DNA from 4 places in the Streptomyces sp. NPDC049585 genome. Region 1 is predicted to be linked to each of the others. Evidence: riboswitches for the same ligand, from Rfam matches in the RefSeq annotation. Region 1 holds a riboswitch; each other region holds the start of a gene.
The links. Region 1 has a riboswitch for cobalamin ahead of AB0K17_RS22555 (HoxN/HupN/NixA family nickel/cobalt transporter). Riboswitches for the same ligand answer to the same signal wherever they lie in the genome.

Region 1 (2,192 bases):
CGCCACAGCAGCGCGACGACCAGCGCCACCATGGCCAGGCCCGTCACGTCGCCCTGCGTCTGCGTCATGCCGGGCCACAGATAGCCCAGGTACTGCACGAACCCGATCACGCCGGTGGCCATGGCGAGCGGGATGAAGAGCATCGCCGTCCACACGAACAGGAACGGCATCAGTTTGCCGGTGCGGTACTGGAACGCCTGCCGCAGATAGACGTAACTGCCGCCAGCGCCGGGCATCGCCGCGCCGAGCTCGGCCCACACCAGCCCGTCCGCCAGCGCCAGCACCGCCCCCGCGACGAAGCCGATGACGGCGTGCGGGCCGCCGAACGAGGCGACCATCAAGGGAATGGTGACGAAGGGGCCTATCCCACACATCTGGCTCATGTTGATGGCCGTGGCCTGGAACAGCCCGATGCGGCGCACGAACACCGTCCGCTGCCCGGGCACCGCCGGGGCGCCGCCGCCCGGGTCCTGCCCCGTCCCCGCTGCCGAATCTGCCATGGCGGTCAGCCCCTTCCGGTCGTTGCCTGCACTCGTAGCACCGGGCCCGGGGTGGCGTCCATCACCCGCGCGGTAGCGGAGCGATGGCCTCCGGCAGATGTCCGGCAGATGAGGTACGGCCGGGGCGACCATGAGGCCCGTCGGGAGGTTAGGGTGTCCTGGCCGTGGTGTTCGGGAAGACCGGTGCCGGCCCTTCGGGGCCCATTCCGGAGCGGCCCTCGCCACTGTGATCGGGGAGTGACCGTCCCCACTCCGTACGCCGGACCGTCCGGCGCGCGGAAGCCACTGGGCCGCATCCGGCGACCTGGGAAGGCGGGGCGGTCGCGCGTGCACCCGTCAGCCAGGAGACCGGCCACGGCATCTCGAAGTGATCCACGAGGTGCTGGAGCGTTCAACCCGAGATGTCCACCAACACATCCCTTCCCGTCGACATATCCACCGGCCCGCCGGCCTTCCGCTGGCGCCGCGAGGACACCGTGCGCACCGCCGGCCTGCTGGCCGTCATCGCCGCCCTGCACGTCGTCGCGTTCGGCGTGCTCTACCTGCTGGTCGTGCCGCAGCACTACACCGTCGACTCCAAGGTCTACGGCGTCGGTCTCGGCATCACCGCCTACACCCTCGGCATGCGGCACGCCTTCGACGCCGACCACATCGCCGCCATCGACAACACCACCCGCAAGCTCATGGCCGACGGCAGGCGCCCGGTCTCGGTCGGCTTCTGGTTCGCCCTCGGCCACTCCAGCGTCGTCGTCGTGATGGCCCTGCTGGTGGCCGGCGGCACGCACCTGGCCGGCACGCTGATGGACGAGGACTCGCCCACCCACCAGGTGCTCGGCATCGTCGGCACATCCGTCTCCGGCGGCTTCCTCTACCTCATCGCCATCCTCAACCTCATCGCCCTCGCCGGCATCCTGCGCGTCTTCCGCGCCATGCGCGAGGGCCGCTACGACGAGGGAGAGCTGGAGAAGCAGCTGGACTCGCGCGGCTTCATGAACCGGCTGCTGGGCCGCTTCACCCGCTCGGTCAGCCGACCGGGCCAGATGTACCCCCTCGGCTTCCTCTTCGGCCTCGGCTTCGACACCGCCACCGAGGTCACGCTGATGGTGATGGCGGGCAGCGGCGCCGCGGCCGGACTGCCGTGGTACGCGATCCTGTGCCTGCCACTGCTGTTCGCGGCCGGCATGAGCCTCTTCGACACGCTCGACGGCACGTTCATGAACTTCGCCTACCAGTGGGCGTTCTCCAACCCGGTGCGCAAGGTCTACTACAACCTCACCATCACCGGCCTGTCCATCGCCGTCGCCTTCCTCATCGGCACCATCGAGCTGGTCGGCGTCCTGCACGAGAAGCTCGGCCTGGACGATCCCGTCAGCGGCTGGATCGCCGGGCTGAACCTCGACAACGTCGGCTTCGTCATCGTCGGGCTGTTCGTCGTGGTGTGGGCCGCGGCACTGGTCTACTGGCGCCTGGCGCGGGTCGAGCAGCGCTGGACCGCCCGCACGGCGACGGCCGTCGTCACCGGCGGGTCCGGAGCTACGGACGGGCCCGGAGCTGCGGACGGGTCCGGAGCTGCGGACGGGTCCGGGGTCACGGACGGGGACAGTCCCGCCGCGCGCACGCCTTCCGGGCGCTGACGACCGGCGGGCCGCTGCCCGCCGGTTCCTCGCCGACCACCACCAGCGCCGGTCCGCC
Region 2 (2,192 bases), on a different contig from region 1:
GCGCTGCGCGGCGAGGAACCCGGCGGCCGCCAGGGCCGCCGCCCGCGGGGCGTCCCGGTCGGCGACGCGCAGGCCGGGACCGGTGGGGCCGTGGCACAGCAGGGCACCGTCGGCGCTTGCGATCAACGTCACATCGGGGGAGAGGGCGACGATGTCGCCGCGCCCGTCGTCCAGACCGAAGAGGAAACGACCGGAGAGGTCGGAGAGGTCCGGTTCGCCCGAGCACAGGAGACGGTCCAGCTCCCGGACCCACTGCGGTACGCGGCCGTCGCCGAGAGGGGAGGCCGCGATGTTGCGGATGCGGTCGTGACGGTCGGACGGCAGCAGGCCCGCGGCGCGCAGCCGGGCGGCCAGCTCGGCGCCGCAGGCGTCCGCGAGGCCGCGCAACTGGACGTTGCCACGGGAGGTGAGGTCGAGGTGGCCGTCCCCCAGCGCCTCGGCGGCATCCGCCAGCGCGGCGGCCTGGTGCGCCGTCAGCAGCCCGCCCGGCAGCCGCACCCGGGCGAGCGCCCCGTCGTCCGCGGCGTGCAGACGCAGCGCGCCGGGACAGGCGTCGGCGCGGTCACGAGCGGGCAGGGCGGGCATGCGGGGAGCATACCGACGGGTCGTGGCCTGCGGGGCTCCGCCCCCGGGGCCGAATGCCGCGCTGCGCGCGGTGTCCTCGAAGCCGGACGGGCCGAAGTCACCCCGCCTCGCTACTATGACTGCGCCAGCGACGGCGACAGGGGAGGAAGCCGGTGCGATTCCGGCACGGTCCCGCCACTGTGACCACGGTCGAGTACGCCGAGTACTGCCGTGGGAAGTCAGGAACTCCTGCCGTCCTCCCACCGCCCGGGGCGCGGACCCCGAGGAAGGCCTGCCGTGATCCTGCTCCTGTCGACGTCCGACACCGACCTGCTCAGTGCCCGTGCCGCCGGCGGCCCGGTCCCCTACCGGCTCGCCAATCCCGCCCGGCTGCCGCTGGACGAGCTGCCCGGCCTCCTGGAGGGCGCCGATCTCGTCGTCGTCCGGCTCCTCGGCGGCATCCGCGCCTGGCAGGAGGGGCTCGACGTGCTGCTGGCCGGGCCGCGGCCGGTCGTCGTGCTCACCGGCGAACAGGCCCCCGACGCCCAGCTGATGGAGACCTCCACCGTCCCCGTCGGCATCGCGGCCGAGGCCCACGCCTACCTCGCCCACGGCGGTCCCGCCAACCTGGAGCAGCTCGCCCGCTTCCTGTCCGACACCGTGCTGCTGACCGGGCACGGCTTCGAGCCGCCGGCCGCCGCGCCCGCGTGGGGCGAGCTGGAGCGCACGCCCAAGCCGGGGGCGGCCGGCCCGCTGGTGGCCGTGCTCTACTACCGCGCCCACCACATGAGCGGCAACACCGCCTTCGTCGAGGCCCTGTGCGGCGCGATCGAGGACGCCGGCGGCCGCGCCAAGCCGCTGTACGTCGCCTCCCTGCGCGCCCCCGAGCCGGAGCTCGTGGACGCGCTGCGCGACGCCGACGCCATCGTCACCACCGTGCTCGCCGCCGGCGGCACGCGACCCGCGGACGCCTCGGCCGGCGGCGACGACGAGTCGTGGGACGCGGGGGCGCTGGCCGCCCTCGACGTCCCCATCCTGCAGGCGCTGTGCCTGACCGGCCCGCGCAGCGCGTGGGAGGAGAACGACGAGGGCCTCTCCCCGCTGGACGCCGCGACCCAGGTGGCCGTACCGGAGTTCGACGGGCGCATCATCACCGTCCCGTTCTCCTTCAAGGAGGTCGACGAGGACGGCCTGCCCGCCTACGTGCCCGACCTCGAACGCGCCGCCCGCGTCGCAGGGATCGCCGTGCGCCACGCCCGGCTGCGGCACATCCCGGCGGCCGCGAAGCGGCTGGCGCTCGTCCTGTCCGCCTACCCCACCAAGCACTCCCGCATCGGCAACGCCGTGGGCCTGGACACCCCCGCCAGCGCCGTCGCCCTGCTGCGCCGGCTGCGCGAGGAGGGCTACGACTTCGGCGACGAGGCGGTTCCGGGGCTGGAGTCGGGCGACGGCGACGAGCTCATCCGCGCCCTGATCGAGGCCGGCGGCCACGACCAGGAGTGGCTGACCGAGGAGCAGCTCGCCCGCAACCCCGTGCGCATCCCGGCCGCCGACTACCGGCGCTGGTTCGCCGCCCTGCCCGCCGAGCTGCGCGAGGCCGTCGAGGAGCACTGGGGCCCCGCCCCGGG
Region 3 (2,192 bases), on a different contig from region 1:
CGGGCGTGTCGGCCGGGGAGAACAGCGACCAGTCGGCGTCGGCCTCGACGCGGCGCATGAACTCGTCCGGGATCCAGTGCGCGATGTTCAGGTTGTGGGTGCGGCGGGCCTCCTCACCGGTGTTGTCGCGCAGCTCCAGGAACTCCTCGATGTCCGCGTGCCAGGTCTCCAGGTACACGCAGGCGGCGCCCTTGCGGCGGCCGCCCTGGTTCACCGCGGCGACGGAGGCGTCCAGGGTGCGCAGGAACGGCACGATGCCGTTGGAGTGGCCGTTGGTGCCGCGGATGAGCGAGCCGCGGGAGCGGATGCGCGAGTACGACAGGCCGATGCCGCCGGCGTGCTTGGAGAGCCGGGCGACCTGGTGGTAGCGGTCGTAGATCGAGTCCAGCTCGTCCAGCGGGGAGTCCAGCAGGTAGCAGGACGACATCTGCGGGTGGCGGGTGCCGGAGTTGAAGAGCGTGGGGGAGGAGGGGAGGTACGACAGCGTGCTGGTGAGCCGGTACAGCGCCGCCACGTCCTCCAGGGCCCGCTCGCTGTGGTCCTCGGCCAGGCCGCAGGCCACGCGCAGCAGGAAGTGCTGCGGCGTCTCGATCACGTCGCGGTGGATCGGGTGGCGCAGCAGGTAACGGCTGTGCAGGGTGCGCAGGCCGAAGTAGCCGAAGCGGTCGTCGGCGCCGTCGGCCAGGGCCGCGTCCACGAGCGCGTCCAGGCGCGCGGCGTGGGTGGCGACGAACGCGGCCGTGTCGTCGGCGATGAGGCCCTCGCGGTGGCCCACGGCGACCGAGGCGGAGAAGGAGGTGGCGCCCTGGCCGGCCGCCTCCTCGGCGATGGCGTGGGTGAGCAGGCGGGCGGCGAGCTTGGAGTACTCCGGCTCCTCGGCGATCAGGCCGGCGGCCGCCTCGGTGGCGAGGGAGCGCAGCTCCGCCTCGTCCGCCGCGGCGCTGCGGCCGCGCAGCGCGGCGGCGGCGACCTTGCCCGGGTCGGTGGCGGGCAGATCGGCGGTGAGGTCCGTCAGGGCACGCAGCAGCGCGGTCCCGGGGCCGTCGGCCGCTTCCGCGTTCGCTGAGACGGGACCTGCAACCGGATCTGCGGGCGCGATGGTCACGAGTGGCTCTCCTCGCTCGGCTGTGGTGGCCGGGCGGGTGCGCGCGACGGTCGCGTACGGGCACGTCCGACTCGGAGCTCGGGAGCGTGCCGCGCAGCGTCCGCCGGCCCAACCCGCGAGGCCCGGACGTGTTCAACGCCCATAGCCGAGCCCGGGACGGGCTCGGTGGTGGGCGCGCTGCCGGCAGGTCCTCGGACTGGTGGTGCGGTGTTTGTGCGCACTCGTTCACCGTTGCGGGACAGTTCCGGATTTGCACCGGATTCCCCTGCGGCGACAGCGAGGACGAGCATACATCTAGTGCCGGGCCTCGCACGCGCCCCCACATGTTGTGTCGGCGCGTCATGAGGTGGTTGCGGAATGTGGTAGAGGCGGCGTCCTTGCAGGCAAGAGCCGGACGGGCTGCGCCGCAGCCCGTCCGGCTCTTGGTGGTCTCTTGACGGAGTCTTCCGGTGGAGTTTCCCGGCGGGCGGGGCTCAGCCCGCCGCAGGCGCCTCCACCGTGGCCGGCGGCAGCTTCTCCTGGACGCCGGGATCCCCCGCATCGGCCGTGTAGTCCGACGGCCGCGTGAGGTCGACCCCGTCCGGCGCCCCCACCGCCCGCAGGACGACCGTGGCGACCACCGCCACCAGCACGTTGACCACGAACGCCGTCAGGCCGATGTACCCCTTCTCCCCGATGAGCGGAATGAGGTTGGTATTGCCGAAATGGTCCTGGGTGGCGCTGGGCGTCGCATATGCCCGCCACGTCCCGTACGCCATGCCTGCGGCCCACCCCGCCAGCAGGCCCCAGCGGTGGAACCAGCGCGTGAAGAGCCCGCCCACCAGCGCGGGCACGGTCTGCAGGATCCAGATGCCACCGAGCAGCTGGAAGTTGATGGCGACCGTTTTGTCCATGGTCAGCACGAAGGCGAGGGCGCCGACCTTGACCAGCAGGGATGCGATCTTGGACACCTTCGCCTCGTGCTCGGGCGTGGCGTCCGGCTTCAGGAAGTCCTTGTAGATGTTGCGGGTGAACAGGTTCGCCGCCGCGATCGACATGATCGCCGCCGGCACCAGCGCCCCGATGCCGATGGCGGCGAACGCCACGC
Region 4 (2,192 bases), on a different contig from region 1:
GCGCGCCGCGGCCGCCTGCATGGCCTGCGCACGCCCTATCTCCGCGCCCTCGCGCGTCACGAACGAATTGAGCGACATGTTCTGCGCCTTGAACGGCGCGACCTTGACGCCCTTGCGGGACAACCAGCGGCAGATGCCCGCCGTCACCACGCTCTTGCCCGCGTCCGAGGTGGTCCCGGCCACCAGCAGGCCCCCGCCCCGCGGTTGCGATGTCACCGGTTCCTCGCTTTCCCAGTCCTGGTCGTCCCGGCCCTCAGAAGGCTGCCCACTGCCCGGCCCCCGACCGCACAGCCCAGCGCCAGCAGCGACACCCGGCGCGAAAGGCGCACCGCGCGCTCGATGTCCCCGGTGCGCACGGCGCGCAGCTCCGCGCCCAGGACGGGCCGGTGCTCGATGCGGCCCCCGTACGCCAGCGTCCCGCCCAGACGCACCCCCAGCGCCCCCGCGAACGCCGCCTCGACCGGGCCGGCGTTGGGGCTCGGGTGACGGTGCGCGTCCCGTCGCGCCACCCGCGCGGCACCGCGCGGATCCGGCGCGGCCAGCACCGCCAGGGCCGCGGTCAGCCGCGCACCGGGCCAGCCGACGACGTCGTCCAGCCGGGCCGACGCCCAGCCGAAGCGGCGGTACCGCGGCGACTTGTGACCGACCATCGCATCCAGCGTGTTCACCGCACGGAAGCCCACCAGGCCCGGTACGCCCGCGAGCGCGCCCCACACCAGGGCGCCGACGACGGCGTCCGAGGTGTTCTCGGCCACCGACTCCACCACGGCACGGGCGATCTGCTGGGCGTCCAGCGACGACGGGTCACGGCCGCACAGATGCGGCAACCGCTCCCGGGCCACCTCCAGATCACCGGCGGCCAGCGCCCCGCCGATCGCCCGGGCCTCCCGGGCCAGCGACGTCCCACCGATCACCGCCCAGGTGACGGCCGCCGTCAGGGCGACGTCCGCGCCCCGCCGGCCGCGCACCGCACGGGCCAGCAGCGCGGCGCCCGCCACGGTGGTACCGGTGCACACGGCGGCGTACAGCGCACCGCGTCCGCGGTCGTCGCGCCACAAGCGCTGCTCCAGGGCGTGGGCCGCACGCCCGAACGCGGCAACAGGGTGCCCCCTGCGGGGGTCACCGACAACCAGGTCGCCCAGGAATCCGAGGGCGGCGCCGCAGGCGAAACCGCGACAGGGCATGGCCGATGCGTGTCCTCACTCAGGGTCCTCGCCCTGGCTCGACGTGACCGGCGACCAGAGTCTCCTGGCTCCCGGATCCGCATCGCCCCCGGCCTTCCGGCTTGCGCCGTGGCCCTGTTGGGTGGGGGGACACTCCCCGGTGACAGTGGCGGGACCGCGCCGGATTCGCACCGGCTTCCTCTGCTGTCGCCGTTTGGCCCGGGCAGTCCACCACGGTCCCGGAAGGCCCGTCAACTCGCCCCGGGGGCGGGGCCCTGCGGGCGGCCGAGCCCCTGACCCGCCCTTTCACCGTTTCCCGGGGGCGCTGCCCCCGGACCCCCGACGGGTCACCCGCCAACGCCGAAAGGGCGGCCGGAGCAAACTCCGGTCCGCCCTTTCGGTGCGCGTGGACTCAGGCCACGATCAGCGAGATGCCGTATCCGACGGCCGCCGCGCACAGCGCGAAGCACGCGTACGCGCCCGTGCGCGCCAGCGCGCCCGCGGCCGCCGTGCCGCCCGCCGCGTCCGTCCTGCGGGACGTGCCGACGATGCCGAGCGTGAACAGGCCCACGAGCCCGACGGTCACCACGAGGCTGACCCCGAAGACCTCGGCGAAAGCTGCCCAGTCGATGTGCATGGTGTTTCTTCCTCCGTGCCCGGCGCTCAGCCGGTCGTCGCGGGGGTGGGGGTGGGGGCCGGGGCGTGGGCGGCCGTGGGGCCGGCCGGCGGCGGGGCGACGGCCTGGAGGGCCGCGGTGACCACGCCGACGGGCTCCACGGTGGCCGGGGTGGCGATGCCCTGCGGCTCGTTGAGGTCGTTGACGTTGTCGTGGGTGACCGGCTTGCGGCGCGAGGCCGCCCAGATGCCGCCGCAGACGGCCAGGCCGAGGACGGCGACGGCGGTCACGCCCCACCGGCCCTGGTCGGCCAGGAGGGCCGCGCCGGCGGCGACGAGGCCGGCGGCCGGCAGGGTCAGACCCCAGGCCGCGACCATGCGGCCGGCGGTCGACCAGCGCACGACGCCGCCCTT

Region 2: it holds a riboswitch for cobalamin, as region 1 does, so the genes downstream of both, cobN (cobaltochelatase subunit CobN) here and AB0K17_RS22555 (HoxN/HupN/NixA family nickel/cobalt transporter) in region 1, are expected to answer to the same signal.
Region 3: it holds a riboswitch for cobalamin, as region 1 does, so the genes downstream of both, AB0K17_RS00930 (ribonucleoside-diphosphate reductase subunit alpha) here and AB0K17_RS22555 (HoxN/HupN/NixA family nickel/cobalt transporter) in region 1, are expected to answer to the same signal.
Region 4: it holds a riboswitch for cobalamin, as region 1 does, so the genes downstream of both, AB0K17_RS23975 (cobalamin biosynthesis protein) here and AB0K17_RS22555 (HoxN/HupN/NixA family nickel/cobalt transporter) in region 1, are expected to answer to the same signal.

What each region holds. Positions count from the first base shown of each region.
Region 1 covers NZ_JBFAPE010000023.1:99,438-101,629, reverse strand. The annotation lists gene AB0K17_RS22560 (APC family permease) at 1-500, opposite strand, end outside; cobalamin riboswitch at 649-872, shown strand; gene AB0K17_RS22555 (HoxN/HupN/NixA family nickel/cobalt transporter) at 902-2,134, shown strand; gene AB0K17_RS22550 (hypothetical protein) at 2,088-2,192, opposite strand, start outside.
Region 2 covers NZ_JBFAPE010000040.1:8,412-10,603, reverse strand. The annotation lists gene AB0K17_RS27380 (cobalamin biosynthesis protein CobG) at 1-585, opposite strand, end outside; cobalamin riboswitch at 700-836, shown strand; gene cobN (cobaltochelatase subunit CobN) at 862-2,192, shown strand, end outside.
Region 3 covers NZ_JBFAPE010000001.1:197,398-199,589, reverse strand. The annotation lists gene AB0K17_RS00930 (ribonucleoside-diphosphate reductase subunit alpha) at 1-1,105, opposite strand, end outside; cobalamin riboswitch at 1,270-1,408, opposite strand; gene mctP (monocarboxylate uptake permease MctP) at 1,579-2,192, opposite strand, start outside.
Region 4 covers NZ_JBFAPE010000027.1:32,743-34,934, forward strand. The annotation lists gene AB0K17_RS23970 (cobyric acid synthase) at 1-216, opposite strand, end outside; gene AB0K17_RS23975 (cobalamin biosynthesis protein) at 213-1,184, opposite strand; cobalamin riboswitch at 1,242-1,366, opposite strand; gene AB0K17_RS23980 (hypothetical protein) at 1,576-1,800, opposite strand; gene AB0K17_RS23985 (inorganic phosphate transporter) at 1,827-2,192, opposite strand, start outside.